DNA from 3 places in the Paenibacillus aurantius genome. Region 3 is predicted to be linked to each of the others. Evidence: predicted binding sites of a transcription regulator. Region 3 holds the regulator's gene; each other region holds the start of a gene.

Region 1 (7,879 bases), 820 kb from region 3:
CTGGCAGGCATCCCCATGGAGAGAACAGGAATATGATTAATATCATTAAATAATAGGTTAACGACGTTAATCTAATTCAATCAAATTCCTCTATACTCTCTCCTGTTATCCGTTTGACGGCCTCTCCTACGATGGAGGGGGTATACCCTCTCCTCATGAGAAAAGCATACAGTTTCCGCTTCTTCTCGTATTCCTCCCCGGATAACGTAGGCCATTTTTTGCGGGCCAGGTCTTCAGCGCTGGTCAACTCCTCTTCCTCCCCAATTCCCTCGACAGCTTCTTGAATTTTGCTGCGGTCGATTCCTTTCTGGGCGAGCTCGGCTTGAATCCATTTCTTCCCTTTCTTGTTGAAGGTTACTCGCTGTTCCGCCCACATCTTCGCGAATTGGGTATCGTCCAAGTAGTTCTGATCCAGCAGCTTGTCAACCGTTCCCTGAATTAGAGGCGGTTCGTACCCCCGCTGTTTCAGCTTGAGCTTGACTTCCTTTACCGATCGTGGCCGAACCCCAATAAACCGGATGGCATCGAGGTAGGCACGGTGTTTCTCGTCTTCCTCCAGTATGGTTTGAAGCTGTTCTTTGTTTACGACCTCTCCCTTAAGGAGGCGGTATTTGATAAGCAGGTCCTCATGCACGGAGAAGGCATATTCCCCATCCAAGTGAACGTTATACCGGTGCTTGTTTCTTTTCTGTTTGTCGACCCGGGTAACTGTCGATTCTTCCGATGCTTTCATACTCTCTCCTTTCCGGGCTCCTGGCAGCCATTAGGAATGAGACTTTCACCAACCCTTCCTGCCTTCGGGTTAGGTGAGCAAATTCCAAAAAAGCCGCACCTGGTAGGCGCGGCTGGTTGTATAATTATTCCAAGCTAAGCAGCAAATCCTCGTCTTCCTCTTCCTCGGTGTCTTCGGTCACAACCGCAACCAGATTGCTGGATTCCCGTATCTTCTTCTCAATGTTATCGGCGATGTGAGGGTTCTCCTTCAAGAACTGCTTGGCGTTCTCGCGTCCTTGTCCGAGGCGTTCGCCCTCGAAGGAATACCAGGCGCCGCTCTTGTCGACGATATCCATCTCGGTTCCGATATCGACGATGCTGCCTTCCCTCGAAATGCCTTCTCCGTACATGATGTCGATGTCGGCTTGTTTGAACGGAGGAGCAACCTTATTCTTAACAACCTTGATCTTCGTACGGTTCCCGATCATATCATTGCCCTGCTTGATGGTCTCTACCCGGCGCACTTCAAGGCGGACAGAGGAATAGAACTTAAGGGCACGTCCTCCTGGGGTAACTTCCGGGTTACCGAACATAACCCCAACCTTCTCGCGAAGCTGGTTGATAAAGATGGCGATAACCTTGGATTTGTTGATCGCACCGGACAGCTTACGCAATGCCTGAGACATGAGACGGGCCTGCAGGCCGACGTGAGAATCTCCCATATCCCCTTCGATCTCGGCTTTCGGTACGAGAGCCGCAACCGAATCAATGACAATAATGTCCACCGCTCCGCTTCGCACTAGAGCTTCCGCAATTTCAAGAGCCTGTTCTCCGGTATCCGGCTGGGAAAGGAGGAGCTCATCAATGTTAATGCCTAGCTTCCGGGCATAGACAGGGTCCAAAGCATGCTCGGCGTCGATAAACGCCGCTTGTCCACCCGTCTTCTGAACTTCCGCGATCGCATGCAGAGCCACCGTCGTCTTACCGGAAGATTCCGGTCCGTAGATTTCTATAATTCTCCCGCGGGGAAATCCCCCGATGCCTAATGCTATATCCAAAGCCAAGGAACCGCTAGGAATTGTCTCTACCTTCATATGGGTAGATTCACCGAGCTTCATGATGGAACCTTTGCCGAATTGCTTCTCGATGTTACGCAAAGCCATTTCTAATGCCGCACGACGATCTGACAAATGACTCACTTCCCTCTTCGTTTATATTTATATTTTACCCTTTTTCCTCCCGCTTGCCAAGCATTTTTTCGAACATACATTCGTTTTTTTGGTCGTGCCGGGTCAAGAGGACAACAAAAAACCGCAGCCAAAGTCGATAACTTCGCTGCGGTTCTTCCGCTAAAAAGGATACTCTTATTTTACTCTATTTCTCTCGTCCTGGCAATGCGGTGCAGCCTATTACGGATTCGGGGCCTCTGTCAAAGTAAGCCACAGGTGGTAATACGCCGCCTTAGCCGCTCTCCATTTGATAGATTCCCGATTGCCGGAAGCCTGGATCCGGATTACCTTGGCCGGCTTGTTCCTTTCGGCAATGCCCAGAAAGACGAGACCAACCGGCTTGCCTTCCGAGGGACCGGGTCCCGCTACACCGGTTATGGCTGCGGCATAATCACTTCCGGTTGCCTCCATTGCCCCGGCGGCCATAGCCGCAGCCGTTTCCTCACTTACCGCTCCCGGTGCATGCTCTCCCTCCAACAGCTCCAGCGGTACCTTCAGGACATTATGCTTGACCTCATTCGTATAGCTGACAATACTGCCCTTGAAGACGGTCGAGCTCTCCGGAATGTCGGTGAACATATCGCTGAACAAGCCCCCTGTGCAACTTTCGGCGGCCGAAAGGGTCCGCTCCCGGGAGCGGAGAATCCGGAATACGGCCTGCTCGATCGGTATGTCCTCTTCCGCATACAAGTGACGTCCCACCCGCTTCTCAATTTCCTGCTGGGCCGGCTTTATTTTGGCCCATGCCTCCTGCTCACTGGCGGCACGGGTAGTGAGACGGATGGTCACTTCGCCTTCTTTGGCGTAAGGCGCGATGGTCGGATCCTGCTGGCCTTCGATAAGATCCAGAAGAGCATGCTCCAAATTGGATTCGCCGATTCCCGCGAATTTTAGCATTCTGGAATACAAAGGGGTCTCATCGGTCATTCGCTTGCGGATCCAGGGAATCCCATGCTTCTCGAACATCGGCTTCATTTCCTTCGGAGGCCCGGGGAGCAGCATGTAGTGAGTCCCATTCTGGGTTAAGGCCACCCCCACCGCCAAGCCCGTTTCGTTCGGAAGAGGGTCGCTCCCTTCCAAAACAATCGCCTGCTTGATATTGCTCTCCACCATTTCCGCTCCTCGTGCTTCAAAAAGACTGCGGATTTTGTTCATGGCTTCTTCCTGGATATGCTGCTTGCGGGTAAGGTAAACCGCCAGCACCTCTTTGGTCAGATCATCCTGGGTTGGCCCGAGTCCCCCCGTGCAGATAATCAAGTCCGCCCGGGATTTGGCCAGCTCCAAAGCGTCCCGGATCCGGCCGGCGTTATCTCCGACGACCGTCTGAAAATAAACATCCACCCCGATCCCAGCACACTGCCTGGACAGAAATTGGGCATTGGAATTGACAATTTGGCCCAGCAGCAGCTCCGTTCCCACTGCAATGATTTCCGCTCTCATACCGCCATCTCCTTTTTCCTAAGCCCTTATGGGGGGAATAAAAAACAATAGGGTGTCCCCTACTGTTTTAGATGTTGTCATAGTTGATGACATGCTTGTTTTTAATAAAATAGACGTAGCCGGAGTAAAGCGTAATGATCGCCGCCAGCCAGCTGACCACCTGGTCAAACGGGAAGTCGATGAAGTTAAAAGGAAAATTGTTCAGCAGAAGGGAAATGATCGCCGTGATCTGTACGGCCGTTTTCCATTTGCCCCACTTGTCCGCCGCCATGACGATCCCCTCAAGCAGCGCAATTTGGCGCAAACCGGTCACTGCAAATTCCCGGCTGATGATGACGATGACGATCCAAGCGCTGAGCTTGTTCATTTCCACCAACGAAACGAGTACCGCCGACACCAGAAGCTTGTCCGCCAACGGATCAAGCAGCTTGCCTAGGTTCGTCACGAGCTTCCGTTTCCGGGCTATGTAGCCGTCCAGACTGTCCGTGCTTGCGGCGACAATAAAGATCAGGGCGGCAATAATCTGGTTATAAGTAATGCTGAACTCCTGCAGCTTAATGTCAGGGAATTTCACTTTCACCAGCAGAAAGAAAATGATGACGGGGACCAGCAAAATTCTGGCCACCGTTATCCGGTTGGCCAGGTTCATGCGATTTCCTCCCCTGACAGATCAAATTCAAAGGAATGCGTAATTCTGACCTTGGTAATTTCTCCGATATTCGCCTTGCAGCCGCTGACGAATACTTCCCCGTCGATCTCCGGCGCATCAAATTGGGAACGCCCGATATACACATCGTTGCGGCCGTCATAGCGCTCAATAAGCACGTCCAAATCCTGGCCGATGCGCAAGCCGTTGCGTTCGTTTGCAATCTCACGCTGGACTTCCATCAGGGTATTCGCCCGGAATTCCTTTACGTCATCCGGAACCTGATCCGGAAGGCGGGAGGCCGGCGTATCCTGTTCTTGGCTGTAGGTGAAAACTCCCAAGCGGTCGAACTTGATTTCACGCACGAACTCCACCAGATTCGCGAAGTCCTCTTCCGTTTCACCGGGAAACCCGACGATAAGGGAAGTTCTAAGCGAAACGTTAGGGATTCTTTCGCGAATTTTGCGGACCAGCTCCCGGGTATCCCGCTGGCGGCCCGGTCTTCTCATTCTCTTCAGAATGGAATCTTCACTGTGCTGAAGCGGCATGTCGATGTACTTGCATACTTTAGGATTCGTGGCAATGGTTTCAATCAGCTCGTCCGTAAAGAAGCCCGGATAGGCGTAATGAAGCCTCACCCACTCAATTCCCGGAACTTCACTAACCTTGTTAAGAAGCGCGGGTAGCATGAACTGCTCGTACAGATCGGTTCCGTAGTTCGTGGAATCCTGGGCGATCAGACTGATTTCCTTTACGCCTTGGGAGGCCAGCTGGGCCACTTCGCCGAGAATCGATTCCACGCTGCGGCTGCGGAACTTTCCTCTCATGATGGGAATGCTGCAGAAGGTGCAGTTGTTGTCGCAGCCTTCGGCTATTTTGACATAGGCGGAGTAGCGCGGAGTCGCCATCCGTCTAGGCAGCGCCTGCTCGTAGTTGAAGATAGGATTGCCGACGGCGACAGGTTTCTTGCCGACCAAAGCTTCGTCAATGATAGCATTGATGTTGTGAAAATCCCCGGTCCCTACAATTCCGTCAATCTCCGGCATTTCCTTCATGAGCTCTTCCTTGTACCGCTGGGTCAGACAGCCGGACACGATCAAGGCTTTCAGGTTCGCCGTTTCCTTCAGTTCCGCCATATCGAGAATGGTGTTGACGGACTCTTCCTTGGCTGCATCTATAAATCCGCATGTATTAACGATAATAACCGTGGCTTCTTCCTTGCTGTCGACAAGGGAATACCCCCGCTCGTGCACCAAACCTGACATGATTTCGGAATCAACCAGGTTCTTCTCGCACCCCAATGTAACCACTTTAATCTTCTCTGTCATCCGTAAGCCTCCAATACGTTCCGTTCATCCTTAACAAGTATAATACAACGATATTGGAGTGTCAAAATGGACAACCCCTTGATCCACAGGGCCGGAAGCCGCTGAAATCAAGGGGTTGGAGGGGGGATGCCGTTTAGCGGAAATTCGAGAATTGAAGCTCCAGCGGCAGATCGGCCTGCTTGATCAGCTGGATGGCCTTCTGAAGATCATCCCGGCTCTTGCCCGAAACCCGGATCTGGTCTCCTTGAATCTGACTGGATACTTTCAGCTTCGAGTCACGAATCATGACATTGATCTTCTTGGCCATGTCCTGGTCGATTCCCTGCTTGAGGGTGACCTTCTGCCGGACCGTACCGGATGAGGCGGGCTCCACCTTTCCGTACTGCAGATTTTTGAGGGAAATCCCCCGCTTGGCCATCTTGGATTGAACGATATCGATGACATTCTGCAGCTTGAATTCATCGTCCGAAATCAGCACGAGCTCGTCTTTTTCCAGCTTGATGCTGCTCTTGCTTCCTTTAAAGTCAAAGCGGGTTTCGATTTCCTTCTCGGCTTGGTTGATTGCATTGTTCAGTTCCTGCATATCGATTTTTGAAGTGATGTCAAAGGAGTTATCGTTTGCCATGTGCCCTCATCCTTTCCCTTATTGTTATTGAACGGTGGCCGGGGATCCCGAAGGTAACGGTGCTCCTCCCGGATCAAATTGGAACCGCTTCGGATTGGGGGCTTCTCCCACATTAACAACCGTTCCATTCACCTTTAACTCGACGGCGTTGGCTTTGCCGAGCAGCAGGAAGGTCGATTGTGCCTGGGTCCACGTCTTCGTTTGCCCTTTCTTAGGCTGTCCCTGTTCGATCATCGTTCTTTTGTTGTTTTCCACCTTATCGAGCTTGTAATAGCATTCATCGCCCGTCACGGTTAGCTGAATTTGAACGGGGCCTTGGGTCACCGCGTAATAGTCGACTCCATCCTCCGTTTTGACCAGCTTAACCTCCGGTACCGGGGTAGGCGTTGGAGTTGGAGTTGGTGCAGGCGTAGGTGTAGAAGACGAAGCCGCCTGAGGGTTATCGCCTGTTCCGGCTGCTTTGGATGTGGACGAAGGGGTCTTCTCCGTGAGCCGCTTGGTTTCTTCTTCGGTAAATTTGGTGCCACCGCCGGAGGCATTATGACTTAGCACGTAATACAGGATAACGGCTATAAGAATGAAGAAGGCCCATAAAATGACGCCCGTAGCCCAAACGTTCCATTTGATGGCGGATTTGGCCGGGGTTCGGTTTCGCCGGAGCGGCTCGCTGACCGTTTCCGGTGCGGTGGCAGGAATAACGTTCTTGTACATGCTAAGCACTTCACTGGGATCCAGGCCTACGGCCTCTGCGTAGCTCTTGATGAAGGCGCGGACATAGAAATTTCCGGGAAGGTCCTTGAAGTTCCCTTCCTCAATTGCTTCCAGGTATCGTTTACGGATCTTGGTGGTTTCCTGCAAGTCTTCCATGGAAATGCCTTTGTCCAATCTGGCTTTCTTAAGCTGCTGGCCCAACTCAAACACACGGTCACCCCCTTGCTAGAAATTTCTCTTAGGAATCAGAAGCCTTCGTAGTTTCCGGTAAAGGTTTCATAATTGATTTCTTCGTCCGGCGTGTTACGCAGTTCAATAATATAATCAAAATGACTGTAATCATACTCCGATTCCCGGATAAAAATATCCGGATGCTCAATAACCTTTGTGGAAGGAGCGCCCATGATATCCTGAAGGAGGGCGTAATGCTTCTCGTTGGAACGAATGGTAGAAACAATTCCGTCAATGATGAAGACGTTGTTAACATTCATCTCATCCTCGGACAGCTGGCTTCGCACCGTTTGCCTCAGCAAGGTGGAGGAAACGAACGTCCATCGCTTATTGGAGCAGACGCTTCCTGCGATGATGGATTCCGTCTTACCGACACGCGGCATTCCGCGCAGGCCGATGACCTGGTTGCCTTCCCGTTTGAAGATTTCCCCGAGGAAATCCACCAAGAGCCCCAGCTCGTCCCTCGTGAAGCGGAAGGTTTTGCGGTCATCCGAGTCCCTCTCTATGTATCTACCATGCCTTACCGCCAAAATGTCCACGAGCTTCGGAGCCCGAAAGGCATTGATCGTTATGTTGTCGACTTTTTTTAACATTTTACCCAATAAATCGATTTTCTCATCATCGGCACATTGGAGCAGCATTCCCCGGGTGCGGTCCTCGACCCCGTTAATCGTGATAATGTTGATCTCCAGCATTCCCATGAGGGAAGCGATATCGCCGAGCAGACCGGGACGGTTTTTGTGAATTTTGTATTCCATGTACCACTGCTTCATTTCCAAGGAAGAACACCCCATGTGTGTTATGTATTCGATCATATTCTACTTGATTAGGCATTAAGCTTCAAGTTTGTGCAGGAAGACGATCCCTACAAGTATACCAAAGAAAAACCTCCCGAAAAAGGGAGGTTTTGAGAAGGCGTCCATTAGGACTTGCTGGCCATTTTCACCATTAGCTT
Region 2 (7,879 bases), 1.2 Mb from region 3:
CGGCTCCGCCAGCCGGAACCGGTATATGCTTTGCTTGACGTCGCCCACCATAAACCGGTTTCCCTTGCCGTCCCGGGAGATCAGCTCCACAATCGCTTCCTGAACCCGGTTCGTGTCCTGGTACTCGTCCAGAAGAATTTCAAGATAATGCTCCCGGTATTCGGCAGCCGCTTCGGAAGGGACCAGCCGGCCCGGCACCGATTCGGCTCCCGTCAGAATTTGCAGGCAGTAATGCTCCAGATCCGCGAAATCCACGAGTCCTTTTTTCCGCTTAGCGGTCTGGTAACGTTCCCCGAAGGCAAGCACCAGCTCCACCAAAGCCGTCATCAGGGGAGCGGTCTTCTCCAGCTCCTGCCGGAACTGCTCCTCCGTCCGTCCGAACAGATCCGTTTGCAGCTTGCCGAGCCTTTCCTTGACGCTATCGCGGAGGGCCTTGACTTTGTCCTGCAGGGCTTTGTCGTATTCATCCCCCTTGCACGCCTTCAGCCGTCCGAAAACCGGGTCCTGGAACGCCTGGTACATGTCTTCCCAGCTTCCGCGGGCCGCAGCGCGCCTCGCTTCGATCGCCGCAAGCTCTTCCTGCAGACTGGTCAGATAGGGAGCCGGTCCCCCCGGACCTTCGGCTATTCTAACGGCTTCCTTCAGAAGACCGGCCATTCCGTTCAGCTCCAGCCTCACATCGGAGGCCAAACTTTCCTGCCAGGCGAGGTAGCCCTGACCGGAAGCGCCAACCTCTTCCTCGTCATGCCGGCCAAAAAGCCCGGCCATTTCCTTAAGCCAATGCTCCGGATAAGGATGGCTTCGGGAGGAATCGTACAGCTGCAGGAGGAGACGGAAGAGGGCGGCATCGCTGCGCTCTCCGCTGAACCAGTCGACCAGCCGCCAGAACGGGCTGTCTTCCTCCGCCTGCTCATAGTTCTCTTCCATCAATTCTTCGAGCAGCTCCTGCCTCATGAGGGCCGTTTCGGTTTCGTTCCCGATCCGGAACCCCGGGTCGAGGCGAATGACCTGGTAATGCCGCTGGATGACCTCCAGACAGAAGGAGTGAAGAGTCGTAATGGATGCTTTGTTAAGCAGAGCCAGCTGGGAGCGGAGGTGAGCCGAATCGGGACTCTTCTCCAGAGCGGCCGACAAGGCTTCCCGGATCCGCTGCTTCATCTCGCTCGCCGCCGCCTTGGTAAACGTCGCCACCAGAAGCCGGTCCACATCCATGGGATCCGTTTCGTCGGACAGCTTACGGATGATGCGCTCGACCAGAACCGCCGTCTTGCCGGACCCCGCGGCAGCCGCCACGAGAATGTTTTCACCTGACAGGGAAATGGCATCCCACTGTTCATTCGTCCATGTTGAATCGGCCGGTTTAGGGATAACGGATGTCATCGCCAAGGTCCTCCTTTCTCTTCTCTCTCTGCCGGTGACGTTCCGGTTTCCTTGGTGCGGTCGGTATGGATTTCAAGCGTTTCCGGACCTTCCAGGGCCGAAGCCGTCTGTTCCATGGCTTCCCATATTTCCTCCCCGCTTCTCGCCCCGAACAGCCGGTATTGGTTGCCTTCTAGCTGGGCGTCGAAATGGCAGACCGGCCGGTAGGAACAGAAAGTGCAAGCCGATTTGGGACCCTGCTGGTAAGGAACAATGCCCACCTGGCCGTTCGTTATCTCCGTTCCGATCTCCCGGATGACGGAGCGTACGTATCCTCTCAGCAGGTCCCACTGCCGGGGGGAAGCGACCGAGGACACCTTGGAAAAGCTGCCGTCGGTTTTTACCGAAACCGGAATGACTTGGGAATAGCCCGTCCGGTCCTTCAATTCCCGGTCCATCAGCCGGACGATCTCCGTATCGTCCGCCACGAGTCCCTTCATCTTGAATCGTTTCCGCAGCTCCGCTTCCACGGAGTGGGCAGGCAGCCCGTTGCTCGTCTGGATGAGGGGATTGTGAACATGGAAATAGAGAACGCCCGCCGGCCGGGCTTTCTGCCCCAGCCATTGCGGCGAATGGGTAATAACGACATCCAGGTAGGTCAGCATTTGCAGAGACAGTCCGTTGAACAGATCCGTCAGGCGCAAATTCGTTTCACTCGATTTGTAATCGAGTACCCGGAGAAGAATTTCACTGCCGTGCTCGGCGCGGTCCACCCGGTCGATCCGCCCGACGATCTCCATCCGGCAGCCGTTAGGCAGCCGGAAAGCAAGAGCGGGGAGCGGCTCCCCGGGACCGAAGCCCAGCTCCAGCCCGACCGGAACGAATTCGCTCAGCTGATGGTGCCGGGCCAGCATAAGCGTGGCCTGTCCGACCGTTTCCTTCAGCTTGCGGGCGATGTAGCGGTTGCGGGAGGTGCTTAGCAGAATCTCGCTCTGCAGGCGCGGGGTCAGCTTGTCGACGATCGCAGAAGCCTTCCCCACTACTTCCTCCGGTCTCAAAACGGCCCATTCCAGCTGGTCCTGCTGCATGTCCCGGACCACATGGCTCAGCGCGGCATGAAAAAGCTGGCCGATATCGGGGGCTTGCAAACGGTAAATGCGCCGCTCCCTAAGCTTCAGCCCATGAGAAGCGAATTGGGAGAACGGACAGGAAACGTAGCGCTCCATTCGGGAAACGCTCGCCCTAAGCACATTCCCGTAAAGCAGACGGCTGGTTTCAGGAGCAAGCGGCTTCTCGCGGTTCTGGTACGTGAGGGAGGCCGCAAGGCGTTCCAGCGGGGCCTTCCACGCTTCCCGTCCCGCGAACCAGTTGTAGGCCTCCCACCACAGCTCGGAAACGGGGCGCCCGGCGGCCCCCTGCTTCAGCTGGGAATGAAGAACGGCGAGTGCCTTCTCCCGGCGGGACAGGTAGGCCATTTGCTCCTCTTCCGCACTCTCCGGATCGGGCTCCGCCAGCAGCAGCCCCTCCCCGAGCCCCGGAAACCATCTCCGGATGGACTTGATGATCTCGGAAGGAAGCAGAGACTTCCCTTCTTCATCGGCAAGAGGGTAGCTAACCCATAAATGCTCCGAGGGGGAGCAGAGAACGGAGTACACAAGCAGCTGCTCATCGAGCAGCCTGCGGCGGAGGCTGTCCGGCATATCAAGTCCCGACTCTCTCAGCTTTTCTCTTTCGGCATCTGAAAGTACAGGCGTTTCATCCGCCTTAGCCGGAAGCACGCCTTCATTGACGCCGAGCACAAAGGAGTATTTTTTCTGTGTGGAGCGGGTCCGGTCCATAGTACCGACCAGCACCTCATCCATAGACGGAGGAACCAGGCCGAGGCAGATGGCCTCCAGGCCGGTGTCCACAAGCGCGGTAAAGCCCTCGGCCGTAACCGTTTCTTCCCCAAGCAGCTCGACCAGCTGATCCATGAGGTCCATCACCCGGTCCCAAACCTGCCCGTGCTCCCTCGCCTTCTCCGGCCGGCCGGACTTAAGCGCCTCTCCGCTCCAGCCCTCCAGCTTCTCCGGAACCCGGCATTCCTCAAGAAGGGCGTAGAGAGCCTCGGTCATCGCCGAGACACGTCCGCCGGCGTTCTTGAACCGCTCCTCGAAGCGCTGGAAAACGGGAACGATCCGCTCGCGGCATGCCGTCAGCTTGTCGGCCTGCTCCTTCGTTCTTCCGGGCTCGGGAGTGATTCCGTCGTCCTCCTCCGGCACTTCCGGCTGAAGGAAGCTCCAGTTACGGTCATCCTTCCAGCGGTAGCCTTGAATGCCTCTGGCCAGGACATAATTCTCCAGCTCGTCCATTCCGTTGCGGTCGACGGCCCCGGCATCCTCCTCCCCCTCGAGAGGAAGGAGAAAGTCCGTTTTGACACAGCGGAAGACAGCCTCGTAGCGCCAATTATGCTGGATGATCTCAAGGGAGGAACGGATAAATTCCACCAGCGGGTGATGAACCACGGACCTTTTCTCATCCAGGAAATACGGAATGCCATACTCGGGGAAAACCGTTCCGATCAGCTCGCTGTAATCCCCGAGCTTCCTGACCCGGACCGATAGATCCCTCCACCTCAAGCCCTCGTCCCGGACGAGCCTCAGCATTTCCCTGGCGGCTCCTTCTACCTCGGCCCGGCGGTGAACAGCGGCATGAACGGAAACCGACGGCTTGCCCGTCTCTACCGGCCCATCCGGGTAAGTGCCTCCGCGGGAGGGATTCTTCAAGGCGTACTGCCTTTCCAGATGAGCGAGCATCGGACTGCCCGCAAAGCGGGGCGGCGCCGTTCCATCGAGAATCTCCGTTTCCGCCGGTTCCGCCCCGTGCGCATCCAGCTGCTCCTTAAGCCGGATCATCGCCCGTGCCGTAGGGTGAAAAAGATCCAGCTCGTCCGGACGTTCCCCCGCGTCATAAGGGCGGTCCAAGCATAACGTAACGGTCACCTGGCGGCAGTGCAGAGCGCACTTTACGATCACCTCAAGCTCCTGGGGCGTAAAGCCGAAGAACCCGTCCACCCAAAGCTCCGCATCACCGAGGAGGGAACAGTCCTGCATGGCGGCGGCCAGACGGGGCAGGAAGCTCTCCGTATCCAAATAAAGCCCGGCCAGCTCCGACTCATACTCCCGGTACAGCATGGACAGGTCTTCGAGCTTGTCCTTCCAGCCCGTCCCTTCCCGGTCCGCGGGCAGGTCCGACGTATGCGCCTCCCAAGCCTCCGGGGTGATGCCGCAGCGTTTCAGCTCCTTATAGAACCGGGTCATTTCCCCGATCAGGCCCATTTCCCCTTCGGCCTGCTGAAAAACCTTCCATTCTTTTCTCCGTTTATGTATAACGCGCTGCAGCAGCATCGCCTTGCCCAGATCGTCTATAGGAACGCCTGCCGTATGTCCGGTTTCCTGCATGACCCGCCACGCGAGCCTCCGAAAACTGAATACTTGTGCCCGGGTGTAGCCCTTTATCTCCGGAGATTCCAGAAGCGCTTGCTCCACCTGGAAGGTGGACTGCTCGGGAACGAGCAGAAGAAGCGGATGGCCTTCCGGACTTTCTTCGAGACGCTTTCGGATCTCCTTCAAACACAGGGTGCTTTTGCCGGTACCCGCCCGTCCCATTACGAACCGCAAACCCATGGTATTCCTCCTCATGCTGCAGCCGGGTCTACCGTTTCCCAGCTCTTTCTTTCCTGTCTGCAAACCAATTTTCCTCTATTCTATCACACTTTGGCGGGAGATAGAGATCATTTGTTCGTTACTGGAAAAAGAATCCCAAGGAATTTAGGAGAAAAGCGCATAAAAAAAGAGAGCCTCCTGGATAAGGAGGCCTTGTACTGGTGCAGACCTTGCAGCCGTTAGGCTTGCCGGCTCCGCACTTCAAAGATGGCAAATTTCAAATAATGCCCTTCGTCGACCCCCAGAATGCGGGGGTGATCCTTGCCCGCTCCGCGGAACTCGATCAGGCGGAGAATTTTCCCGGCATCGGCGGCGGCGGCATGAACGGTCTCAAGAAACAGCTCCGGCTTCATATGGTAGGAGCAGCTGGCCGTAACCAGATAGCCTCCTTCATTAACCAACTTCAAGCCGTGAAGGTTGATGTCCTTGTACCCGCGGCAGGCGCCTTCGACGGCGCTTCTCGTTTTGGCAAAGGCCGGCGGATCCAGAATGACCACATCCCACGTGCGGCCGCCCTCTTCGAGCGGCTTGGAGGTGTCCACTTTCTTCTGTCCGGCGTCCGCCCGCTCTTTCCGCTGCTCGCTTCCCTTGACCTGATCCCGTAAATATTGAAAAGCATCCGCTACCACGAACTCGACCCGGTCTAGGAAGCCGTTGCGTTCCACGTTCGCCCGGGCGCTCTCGACGGCATGCTCGGAAATGTCCAGGCACGTCACTCTCTTCGCCCCGTATTGGCAGGCATGAAGCGTAAAGCTGCCCGTATGCGAAAAACACTCGAGAACGGTCGCCCCGTCCCAAAAGGGATAGCTTACCGGCTTTCCGTTGGCGTTGACCGGAACGGTCTTCGCGATCCCGTCTTCCCCGGTTCTTTCCTCCAGCCGGATGCCGCTGCGCCCCCCCCATCCTTTCATGAGCGGTTCGATGGCGGCCCGGTTCTCCCTCTGGTCGAAGAAATAGCCCGTCTTCTGGCCTTCCCGGATATCGACCTCCAACTGAAGGCCGTTCTCCTCGATAACGACCCTCTCCGGGCACTGCCCGTACAGGGGACCTTTTCGCTGCTCCAGTCCCTCCAGTTCCCGAATGGGCACATCGCTGCGCTCGTAGATGCCGGACGGCTCAAAGACCTCCACCAACGCTTCCACGATAACATCCCGGCAGCGGTCCATTCCCAAGGTGAGAAGCTGGACGACCAGCACGTCGGAGATTTTGTCCACAATGAGTCCCGGAAGGAAATCCGCTTCCCCGTAAACCGCCCGGTAAGAGCTCTGGTTGGGAAGAAACCGGCTGCGGTGCCTCCGACAGTCCTGGAATCGGGAGACGAAAAAGGCCCGGTCCATTTCCGTGAGCGGCTGATGGTCCACAATGCGGACGATCATCTGCGAATCAGGGTTGTAATACCCCGAGGCAAGAAACTGCCCCTGGTGACTGTAGACCGGAACGACGGAGCCCGGAGCCGGGTCCCCTTCGACCCGTTCCACTTCACTGCGGTAAACCCAGGGGTGCCCGAGCTCGATCCGGCTGCGCGGATGCTTCTGTGCCCCCCATACGGCCTCGGCGTTCAGCTTGGAGCCATAGGCTCCTCCGAGCTGGGTAATCTTGCGGCTGCGTTGCAAATATACGGCTGCCAACTTTTCCACTCCTGTTCATTCTGAAGGCAGGCCGGGCATATACATGAATTGACCAAGCCCCGCCTGCCCGCTTATGGATTCATTCCGCCCGTCCCCTGCGCACTCTTAAACCGCAAGGAGCGGCGAAGCTTCTCGTTTACCATTTCATCTAAAAGGAGACAAGCTTCCCATGCTGCATGCCATCGTCCTCCCGCTCGCCGCGGGTTTCGCCATGTTTATGCTCGGCATGAAAGGAATGGAGTTCGCGCTCCACCGCTGGGCCGGCTCCCTGCTCCAAACCGTGCTGGAACGGTTTACCCAGACCCCCGCCCGCGGCCTGCTGGCCTCCACCGCCCTTACCGCCGTCCTGCAGAGCAGCACGGCGGTAACGGTCCTGACCATCGGCCTCGTGAACAGCGGGCTGCTGGCCTTCCCGCAGACGCTCGGCATCATCCTCGGCAGCAACATCGGCACGTGCATCACCACCGAGCTGCTCGGCCTCAGCCTGCAGCAGTACGGCGTGCCGCTGCTCTTCGCCGCGGCGGCCGTCTGGGCGTCCGCCGGGCTCGTGCCGGCGCGCCTCGACTGGGCGCCGCATCTGCGCGCGGGCGCGCTTGCCGCCGCCGGCTTCGCCTGTCTCCTGCTCGGCATGGACGTCATGCAGTCGATCGTCCCCGAGCTGAAAGCCCGGGGCCTTCTGGCATGGCTCGTCCAGCGCTCGCAGGAGAGCCGGCTGTGGGGCATCGCCGCAGGCGCGGCCGTGACGGCGCTGATCCACAGCAGCGCCGCCACAATCGCTATGGCGATGAGCCTGGCCGCCGCGCAGGCGATTCCGCCGGAGCTCGGCATCGCGATCGTCATCGGCGCGAACGTGGGCACGTGCGCCACGGCCGTGATCGCGAGCATCGGCGGAAGCCGCTACGGCGGCTACGTCGCGTGGTCGCATGTGCTGCTGAACCTGGGCGGAGCGCTGTTGTTCTACCCGCTTCTGCCTGCTCTAACCACGGCGACGGCCTGGTTCTCGGAATCGCCGGCCGCCCAAATCGCCCACGCCCAGACGGTGTTCAACATCGTCTGCTCCCTTGCGGCACTTCCATTATGCTACTTGCCGGTTCTCAAAAAAATCCGGCCCGCCTGATCAATACTCGCCGATGCCCTTAACGCCGCTCACAATGGCTACACCCGAGCTCGTTCCGAGCCGGGAAGCTC
Region 3 (7,879 bases):
CACCTTTATGGGATAACGGTACAATAAATGTGACTAACCGTCACAGGAGTGATTGGCTATGGCTAACAATGATGAATTGCGCAAGAACATGGCGCTGTTCCCTATCGGGATAGTCATGAAATTAACCGATTTAACCGCCAGACAGATTCGGTATTATGAACAGCATGAATTGGTTAAGCCTGCCCGTACGGGCGGGAACCAGCGTTTGTACTCATTCATCGACGTACAACGGCTGCTTGAGATCAAAGATCTGATTGAGAAGGGCGTAAACATAGCCGGAATCAAACAGGTCCTGCTCCCGGTATCGGGTGATTCCGAGGAGGCGACGGTCATTACCGAACAAACCGAGATGAAGCGCAAGGAATTGACGGAAACCCAGCTCCACAAGATGCTCAAGCAGCAGTTGATCAGCGGCAAGCGTCCCGGTCAGGTTTCTCTGATTCAGGGAGAGCTTTCCCGATTTTTTCATTAATTCATGGGAGGAGATTTAACAGTGGGTTACAACAAAGGATATACCAAAGAAGATATTCTGCGCATTGCCAAAGAGGAAAACGTAAGATTCATCCGCCTGCAGTTTACGGATCTCCTCGGCACCATCAAGAATGTGGAAATCCCGGTCAGCCAGCTGGAAAAGGCATTGGACAACAAAATGATGTTCGACGGGTCTTCCATCGAAGGGTATGTGCGGATTGAGGAATCCGATATGTACCTGTATCCGGATCTCGACACCTGGGTCATTTTCCCTTGGGTGGCGGAAGACCGCATCGCCCGTCTGATTTGCGACATTTATCTGCCGGACGGCACTCCGTTTGCCGGGGATCCTCGCGGCATTCTGAAGAAAGTGCTGAAGGAAGCGAACGATAAAGGCTACTCGACGATGAACGTCGGACCAGAGCCGGAATTCTTCCTGTTCAAGTCCGACGAGAAGGGCAACCCGACGCTGGAGCTTAACGACCAAGGCGGTTACTTCGATTTAGCCCCTACGGACCTCGGGGAAAACTGCCGCCGCGAGATTGTGCTGACACTGGAGGAAATGGGCTTTGAGATCGAAGCTTCCCACCATGAGGTAGCCCCCGGCCAGCACGAAATCGACTTCAAATATGCCGACGCCATCAAAGCGGCCGACCAGATCCAGACGTTCAAGCTCGTGGTCAAGACGATCGCCCGCCAGCACGGCCTGCACGCGACCTTCATGCCGAAGCCGCTGTTCGGGGTGAACGGCTCCGGGATGCACTGCCACCAGTCCTTGTTCCGCGGCAGCGAGAACGCCTTCTACGACGAGAAGGATAAGCTGGGCTTGAGCGATGAGGCGAGACAATACATGGCGGGAATCTTGAAGCACGCCCGCTCGTTCGCCGCCATCACGAATCCGACGGTGAACTCTTACAAGCGTCTTGTTCCCGGGTATGAGGCTCCTTGCTACGTGGCCTGGTCGGCGAGCAACCGCAGTCCGATGATCCGGATCCCGGCTTCCCGCGGGCTGAGCACCCGGGTGGAAGTGCGCAATCCGGACCCGGCCGCCAACCCTTATCTGGCTCTCGCCGTTATGTTGAAGGCCGGCTTGGACGGCATCGAGAACAAGATGTCTCTGCCGGCTCCGACCGACCGCAACATCTATGTCATGAGCGAAGAAGAGAGAGAAGAGCAAGGCATCCCAAGCCTGCCGGCCGATTTGAAAGAGGCCTTGAACGAGCTCATTCGCGACGAAGTGATCTGCGACGCTCTGGGCGAGCATGCTCTTTCCCATTTCTATGAGCTGAAAGAAATCGAGTGGGACATGTACCGCACCCAGGTTCATTCCTGGGAACGCGATCAGTATATCACCCTTTATTAATCTTGCTTGCAAACGACCCCTTGGCCTTCGGGCCAAGGGGTTTCGTGTTTTGCCGATAGGGGGCGGAGAGAGCGGTGCAGCCAAAAAAGACCTGCGCCGAGGAGGCACAGGTCTTGGTAGAGTTCCTACTATTGAATGTCGCGGAAGATTCCGATGACCTTCCCGAGAATCGTTACGTTCTGAAGTAGAATCGGCTCCATCGTCGGATTCTCCGGCTGGAGGCGGATATGATCGCGCTCTTTATAGAAGGTCTTGACTGTCGCTTCATCATCTTCCGTCATGGCGACGACAATTTCGCCGTTATTGGCATTCGGCTGCTGGCGGACGATGACATAGTCGCCGTTGTGAATGCCCGCATCGATCATACTTTCACCGATGACGGAAAGCATGAAGACGTTGTCATCCCCGACATAATGCATGGGGAGCGGGAAATAATCCTCGATATTCTCGGTTGCGGTAATGGGTACCCCTGCCGTAACTTTACCGATCAGAGGGACTCGGGCAACCGAGAAGGAGAACATGGCTTCGCTGTCCTCTCCTAAGAGCTCAATCGCCCTCGGCTTGGTAGGATCGCGGCGGATCAGACCCTTCTTCTCCAGACGTTCGAGGTGGCCGTGCACGGTAGAACTGGAGGCTAGTCCGACCGCTTCCCCGATTTCCCGGACGGAAGGCGGATAGCCTTTCTCACGCACTTCGGTTTTGATAAAATCCAGGATCGCCTGCTGGCGGCCGGAAATTTTGCTCACAGTCATCACTCCAATAGGAAATATTAAGGAAAGTATATCATAGAACCGGAGTTCGTACAAACATTAGTTCGAGTTTCGACAAATCCAGCTCTCCTCAAAAAGGGAAACAAATGTTCTAAAAATGGTTGACCTGAACACATGTTCGTGTTATTCTCGTAACAGAACAAATGTTTGGGGGAGATTTCGGTGAATTCCTTTACGAAGACGGTAAGCAGTAAGCGTTCTGGGACGGTAAGCCATAAGCGTTCGGGCAAGGCTATTCGTTATCTTGTTCTTACTTTGGCCGTAGCTCTTTCGTTCTCCTTCGGCCTATTCTTTAAAGCATACGCGGGGAGCAGCGACGATCTGCAATCCCTTCCCGCTTCTCATAAAATGACGGATGTAATTAAGGGGGATACGCTCTGGAGCATTGCCCAGGAGAACGCTCCTAAGGGAGAGAGCGTGCGTTCGTATATGCAGCAGATCAAGAAGCTTAATCATCTGGAAGGAACTACTCTTAGACCGGGACAAATTCTATACTTGCCCTAACCCGGTGCAATGGGTTGTCCTCCTAACGCGAATTTAGAGCACTTTATGGACTGGCTTTCCGTAGACACGGAAGGCCTTTTGACATTCTAGCCGTCCCTTGACAGGCCGGGGGGTTAATGGCAAAGTAAGAAAGAAACGAGCCGTACAGCAGGGAGGCGAAACCTAATGGGAATGGACGAAACCATTGCAAGAATTAACGAACTGGCGCGCAAAGCCAAAACCGTAGGTCTTACCGACGAGGAAGTGGAAGAACGAAACGAGCTTCGCAAAATTTATATAGAAGCTTTCAAATCCAGTCTGAAGGTTCAACTGGATTCCATTAAGTATGTAGAGGATGAGGAAGACAATGTCCCGTAAGTGGGAACGAATGGTAGAGAAGAACCGGAAGACCGCTAACAAGCGCAGGCTTAAGCAGGGACAGGAGCGAATTTCCTACTCGGGCACCGAAGAGGTGGAAGTGTTTCGCGGCAGAAGCTGGATTCTGCCCCTCGTTCTCATTCTGTTCGCCGCAGCTTATGCCCTCGCTTTCTACGGATACTATGACCAGGATACTTCGTTCTGGATTACGGTAGCCTGTTACGGTCTGCTTGGTCTCTTCCTGTTTGCGTTCCGGCGGCCTATCCTCCGGATCGGTCGGAACCGGATCTCCTCGCGGCGGTTCGCCGGCGACAAGTGGCTGGAACCGGGAGAGATCGACGAGATTATTCTTTCGCCGAGAACCGCGGTTATTCAGCTGAAGGAGAAGAGAGTCCGCTGGATCTTTACCCGTTTCCTTCACCGGATGCCGATCGGGGATCTTTCCGCCAGGCTGAGGGAGTACGCCGCACGTCACGGCGTGAAGCTGACGGAGCAGAGCAAGTAAGCGGTTGTTACCGCAAACACCAGAGATAGAGAAGGGGAGCAGATAATGGCATTGAAGGCGGTTTTGTTTGATCTGGATGATACGCTTCTTTGGGACGAGCGCAGCGTCCGGGAGGCCTTTGAGGCAACCTGCCGTTCAGCGGCTGAATGGTATCCGGACATCAAGCCGGAGGAACTGGAAGCGTCCGTCCGTAAGGAAGCCCGGGCTTTATATGAAGGATATGAAACGTATCCTTTTACCCAGATGATCGGAATCAATCCCTTTGAAGGGTTATGGGCTAACTTTACGGAAGGGGAGCATGACAGCTTCCGCAAGCTGCAGGCGTTAGCGCCGGGCTACCGGAAGGAGGCTTGGACGCGCGGACTGAAAGGAATCGGCATTGAAGACGCCGGGCTGGGAGCTGAACTGGCGGAGCGGTTTCCTAGAGAACGCCGGGCCCGGCCGATTGTGTACGAAGAAACCTTTGAAGTTCTCGATTCCCTCAAGGGAAAGGTCAAGCTGCTCCTTCTTACGAACGGATCCCCGGATCTTCAGCAAGAAAAGCTGGCGGGCTTTCCGGAGCTGGCCGCCTACTTTGATCATATCCTCATTTCGGGCACATTCGGAGAGGGCAAGCCGGCCGTTACTATCTTTAACCACGCGGCAGGTCTGCTCGAAATCGATCCCGCCGAAGGGCTCATGGTGGGGGACAAGCTGACCACCGATATCAAAGGCTCCGCTGCCATCGGCATGAAGAACGTCTGGATCAATTCTCACGGGGCCGAGATCACCGGAGACGTGACTCCCACCTATGAGATCGGCCGATTAAGGGAGCTTCTTCCGATTGTGGAATCCCTGCTTTAATCCATAAATGAGAAACCCGCCTGGGCGCTGAAGCCCGGGCGGGTTTGTTTTACGGATATCTTTATTCACAACTGCTGCACAAGGAAGCTGTCTTTCTCCCGGCCTCATGCCGTCTAAATGCTTAATAAGACTTAGGCCTTGATGAAGGCTGGGTCATCGAACGGATGAGCAATCCAGCCCTCGGTTTCGATGAACAGACGGACGGCGACGATTTTACGGTCCTCCATGAGGGTAAAGAAGTGCGGTTTGTGCTCCGGTACCGAGATAACATCGCCGGCGGTCAGTTCGACGTCGAAGTAGCCGACATCGTCCGTTCCTTTGATAATGAAGATCCCGTTGCCCGCCGTGATGGCGCGAACCTCATCCTCGGTATGGGTATGCACCTGCTCGAATTTCTTCAGCAGCTCTTCAATGTTCGGAGTTGCCTCGGACAGCACGACGATGTCCCAGGTGCGGTAGCCGCGTCTTGCCGCCAAGTCGCGAATCTCGGAGTCGAAGGTTTGGAGAATTTGAGCCTTCTCCTCATCGGAAAGATCGAATCTTTCCTGCAGGCTGGCGGGGAGCTTGCCCGGGTCCCAATGCTCATAAAGCACTTCCTGCTTATCGAGAAAAGCTTTGACCTGCTCTTCCCCGGTGATGCGTTCGTTGGTGCTGCGAATGCGAATTTCGGCCATGATGAACGTCCTCCTCTAACAATCTTTACTCTATGTTTTCTATTATAAAGCACGACTCCCCCGGTTGTCGATGAAGGGGACAGAAATATTCCGGGTAAAACGATGGGAAATAACTTGGATTTGAGTCTTTTATAAATCCGTAGGTTTTGGTAAACTAATTTTTAATCAAACAGAGAGATAATGGACCAACGGACGGTTACTCGGGCGGTCAAGTGGAAAGGGAGTTTGCTATGATGACGAAACCATCACTGCAGGAGCAGCTGCAGAAGAAGATTATGATTTTGGACGGCGCCATGGGAACGATGATCCAGCAGGAGAATCTGACGGAAGAGGATTTCGGAGGAGAAGACCTGGACGGCTGCAACGAGATTCTGGTGCTGACCCGGCCGGATGTCATCCGGAAGATTCATGAGGCTTATTTCGCCGCGGGGTCGGATATTATTGAAACGAACACCTTCGGGGCGACGAGTGTCGTTCTTGCCGAATACGGGCTTCAAGACCGGGCCGAGGAAATCAACAAAGCAGCGGCGAAGCTGGCGGTGGAGGCAGCCGAAAAATACTCCACACCGGAATGGCCCCGTTACGTGGCGGGAGCCTTAGGACCGACGACCAAAACGTTGTCGGTTACAGGAGGCGTAACCTTTGACGAGCTGGTGGACAGCTACTACGAACAAGCGAAAGCATTAATCGAATCGAAGGTGGATGCGCTTCTACTGGAGACGTCCCAGGATACCTTGAACGTAAAAGCGGGAAGTCTCGGAATACGCCGGGCTATGGACGAGTTAGGGGTTCAGCTTCCCATCATGATTTCCGGTACGATCGAGCCTATGGGAACGACCCTTGCGGGTCAGAACATCGAATCGTTCTACATTTCGCTGGAGCATCTGAATCCCATCTCCGTCGGATTGAACTGCGCCACCGGCCCCGAATTCATGAGGGATCATATCCGGTCGCTGTCGCAAATTGCCGGAATGGCCGTCAGCTGTTACCCGAACGCCGGGCTTCCCGATGAGAACGGACATTACCATGAATCGCCGGAGTCACTGGCGAAGAAAATGGCCGGTTTTGCCGAGCGGGGCTGGCTGAACATTGCCGGCGGCTGCTGCGGGACGACTCCGGAGCATATCCATGCTCTCGCCGAAACGCTTAAGGATTATGCGCCGCGTCCGCAAACGGGTACCCATCCGCCTGCCGTTTCCGGAATCGAGACGGTCTACATCGAGCCGGAGAACCGGCCCGTAATGGTAGGGGAACGGACGAACGTTTCGGGCTCGCGTAAGTTCAAGCGCCTCATCAAAGAAGGAAAATACGAGGAAGCTTCCGAGGTCGCCCGCGCCCAGGTCAAGAAAGGCGCTCATATCATCGACATCAATCTTCAGGATACGGATATCGATGAGGCTTACGCGATGGAAACTTTCCTTCAGCAGGTCGTTAAGAAGGTCAAGGTTCCCCTCATGATCGACTCGACCTATGACCATATCATTGAGCTCGGGCTGAAATATTCCCAAGGAAAAGCGGTCATCAACTCCATCAATCTGGAGGACGGCGAATCCAAGTTCGAAGCGATCGTTCCCCTGATTCATAAATACGGAGCAGCCGTGGTCTGCATTCTCATTGATGAGAGTGGGCAGGCCGTCTCCCGCCAGGCCAAAATCGAGGTTGCCACGCGCGCCTACGACCTGCTGGTAAACAAGTACGGCTTGAAGCCGCACGATATTATTTTTGACCCGAATATGTTCCCGATCGGCTCCGGCGACCCTCAATACCTGGGATCCGCGGTAGAGACCATTGAAGGAATCAAGCTCATCAAAGAGAAGTTTCCCGAGTGCAAAACCATTCTCGGCTTGAGCAACATCTCGTTCGGCCTTCCGCCTGCAGGACGTGAGGTGCTGAATTCCGTTTACCTCTATCACTGTACGAAGGCTGGATTGGATTACGCCATAGTCAACACGGAGACGCTGGAGCGCTATGCCTCCATTCCGGAGCATGAGAGAGAGCTGGCGGAGAACCTGATCTTCAACACGAACGATGAGACGCTCGCCGAATTCGTGTCCGTTTTCCGGGAGAAGAAAGTCGACAAGATCGAGAAGATCTCCAACCTGAGCTTGGAGGAGCGTCTCGCTTCCTATGTCGTGGAGGGAACGAAGGAAGGGCTCATTCCCGACCTGGAGGAAGCCCTGAAGAAATATCCGCCGCTTCAAGTGATAAACGGACCGCTTATGAAAGGGATGGAAGAGGTCGGGCGGCTCTTTAATAACAACGAGCTGATCGTGGCCGAGGTTCTTCAGAGCGCAGAGGTCATGAAGGCCTCCGTGGCTTACCTGGAGCCTTTTATGGAGAAGAACGAATCCGCGGTAAAAGGAAAGATTCTGCTCGCCACCGTCAAGGGAGA

What was found. Region 3 encodes LexA, which represses DNA repair genes until DNA is damaged. Its sites were predicted from a motif close to CGAACATATGTTCG; they were not measured.
Region 1: the regulator LexA is predicted to act here: its motif matches at 1,974-1,987, upstream of recA (recombinase RecA).
Region 2: the regulator LexA is predicted to act here: its motif matches at 5,129-5,142, upstream of addB (helicase-exonuclease AddAB subunit AddB).

Annotation. Positions count from the first base shown of each region.
Region 1 is NZ_CP130318.1:2,756,063-2,763,941, reverse strand. It holds gene MJA45_RS12530 (regulatory protein RecX) at 77-733, opposite strand; gene recA (recombinase RecA) at 858-1,904, opposite strand; gene MJA45_RS12520 (competence/damage-inducible protein A) at 2,124-3,383, opposite strand; gene pgsA (CDP-diacylglycerol--glycerol-3-phosphate 3-phosphatidyltransferase) at 3,451-4,032, opposite strand; gene rimO (30S ribosomal protein S12 methylthiotransferase RimO) at 4,029-5,357, opposite strand; gene MJA45_RS12505 (YajQ family cyclic di-GMP-binding protein) at 5,491-5,982, opposite strand; gene MJA45_RS12500 (helix-turn-helix domain-containing protein) at 6,007-6,903, opposite strand; gene MJA45_RS12495 (YmfK family protein) at 6,939-7,697, opposite strand; gene MJA45_RS12490 (DUF3243 domain-containing protein) at 7,847-7,879, opposite strand, start outside.
Region 2 is NZ_CP130318.1:2,357,756-2,365,634, reverse strand. It holds gene addA (helicase-exonuclease AddAB subunit AddA) at 1-1,380, opposite strand, end outside; gene addB (helicase-exonuclease AddAB subunit AddB) at 1,377-5,024, opposite strand; gene MJA45_RS10625 (class I SAM-dependent rRNA methyltransferase) at 5,243-6,625, opposite strand; gene MJA45_RS10620 (Na/Pi cotransporter family protein) at 6,861-7,808, shown strand; gene deoC (deoxyribose-phosphate aldolase) at 7,809-7,879, opposite strand, start outside.
Region 3 is NZ_CP130318.1:3,578,097-3,585,975, reverse strand. It holds gene MJA45_RS16040 (MerR family transcriptional regulator) at 59-472, shown strand; gene glnA (type I glutamate--ammonia ligase) at 494-1,834, shown strand; gene lexA (transcriptional repressor LexA) at 1,963-2,580, opposite strand; gene MJA45_RS16025 (LysM peptidoglycan-binding domain-containing protein) at 2,953-3,108, shown strand; gene MJA45_RS16020 (DUF896 domain-containing protein) at 3,274-3,465, shown strand; gene MJA45_RS16015 (hypothetical protein) at 3,455-3,970, shown strand; gene MJA45_RS16010 (HAD family hydrolase) at 4,016-4,813, shown strand; gene MJA45_RS16005 (1,2-dihydroxy-3-keto-5-methylthiopentene dioxygenase) at 4,945-5,487, opposite strand; gene metH (methionine synthase) at 5,721-7,879, shown strand, end outside.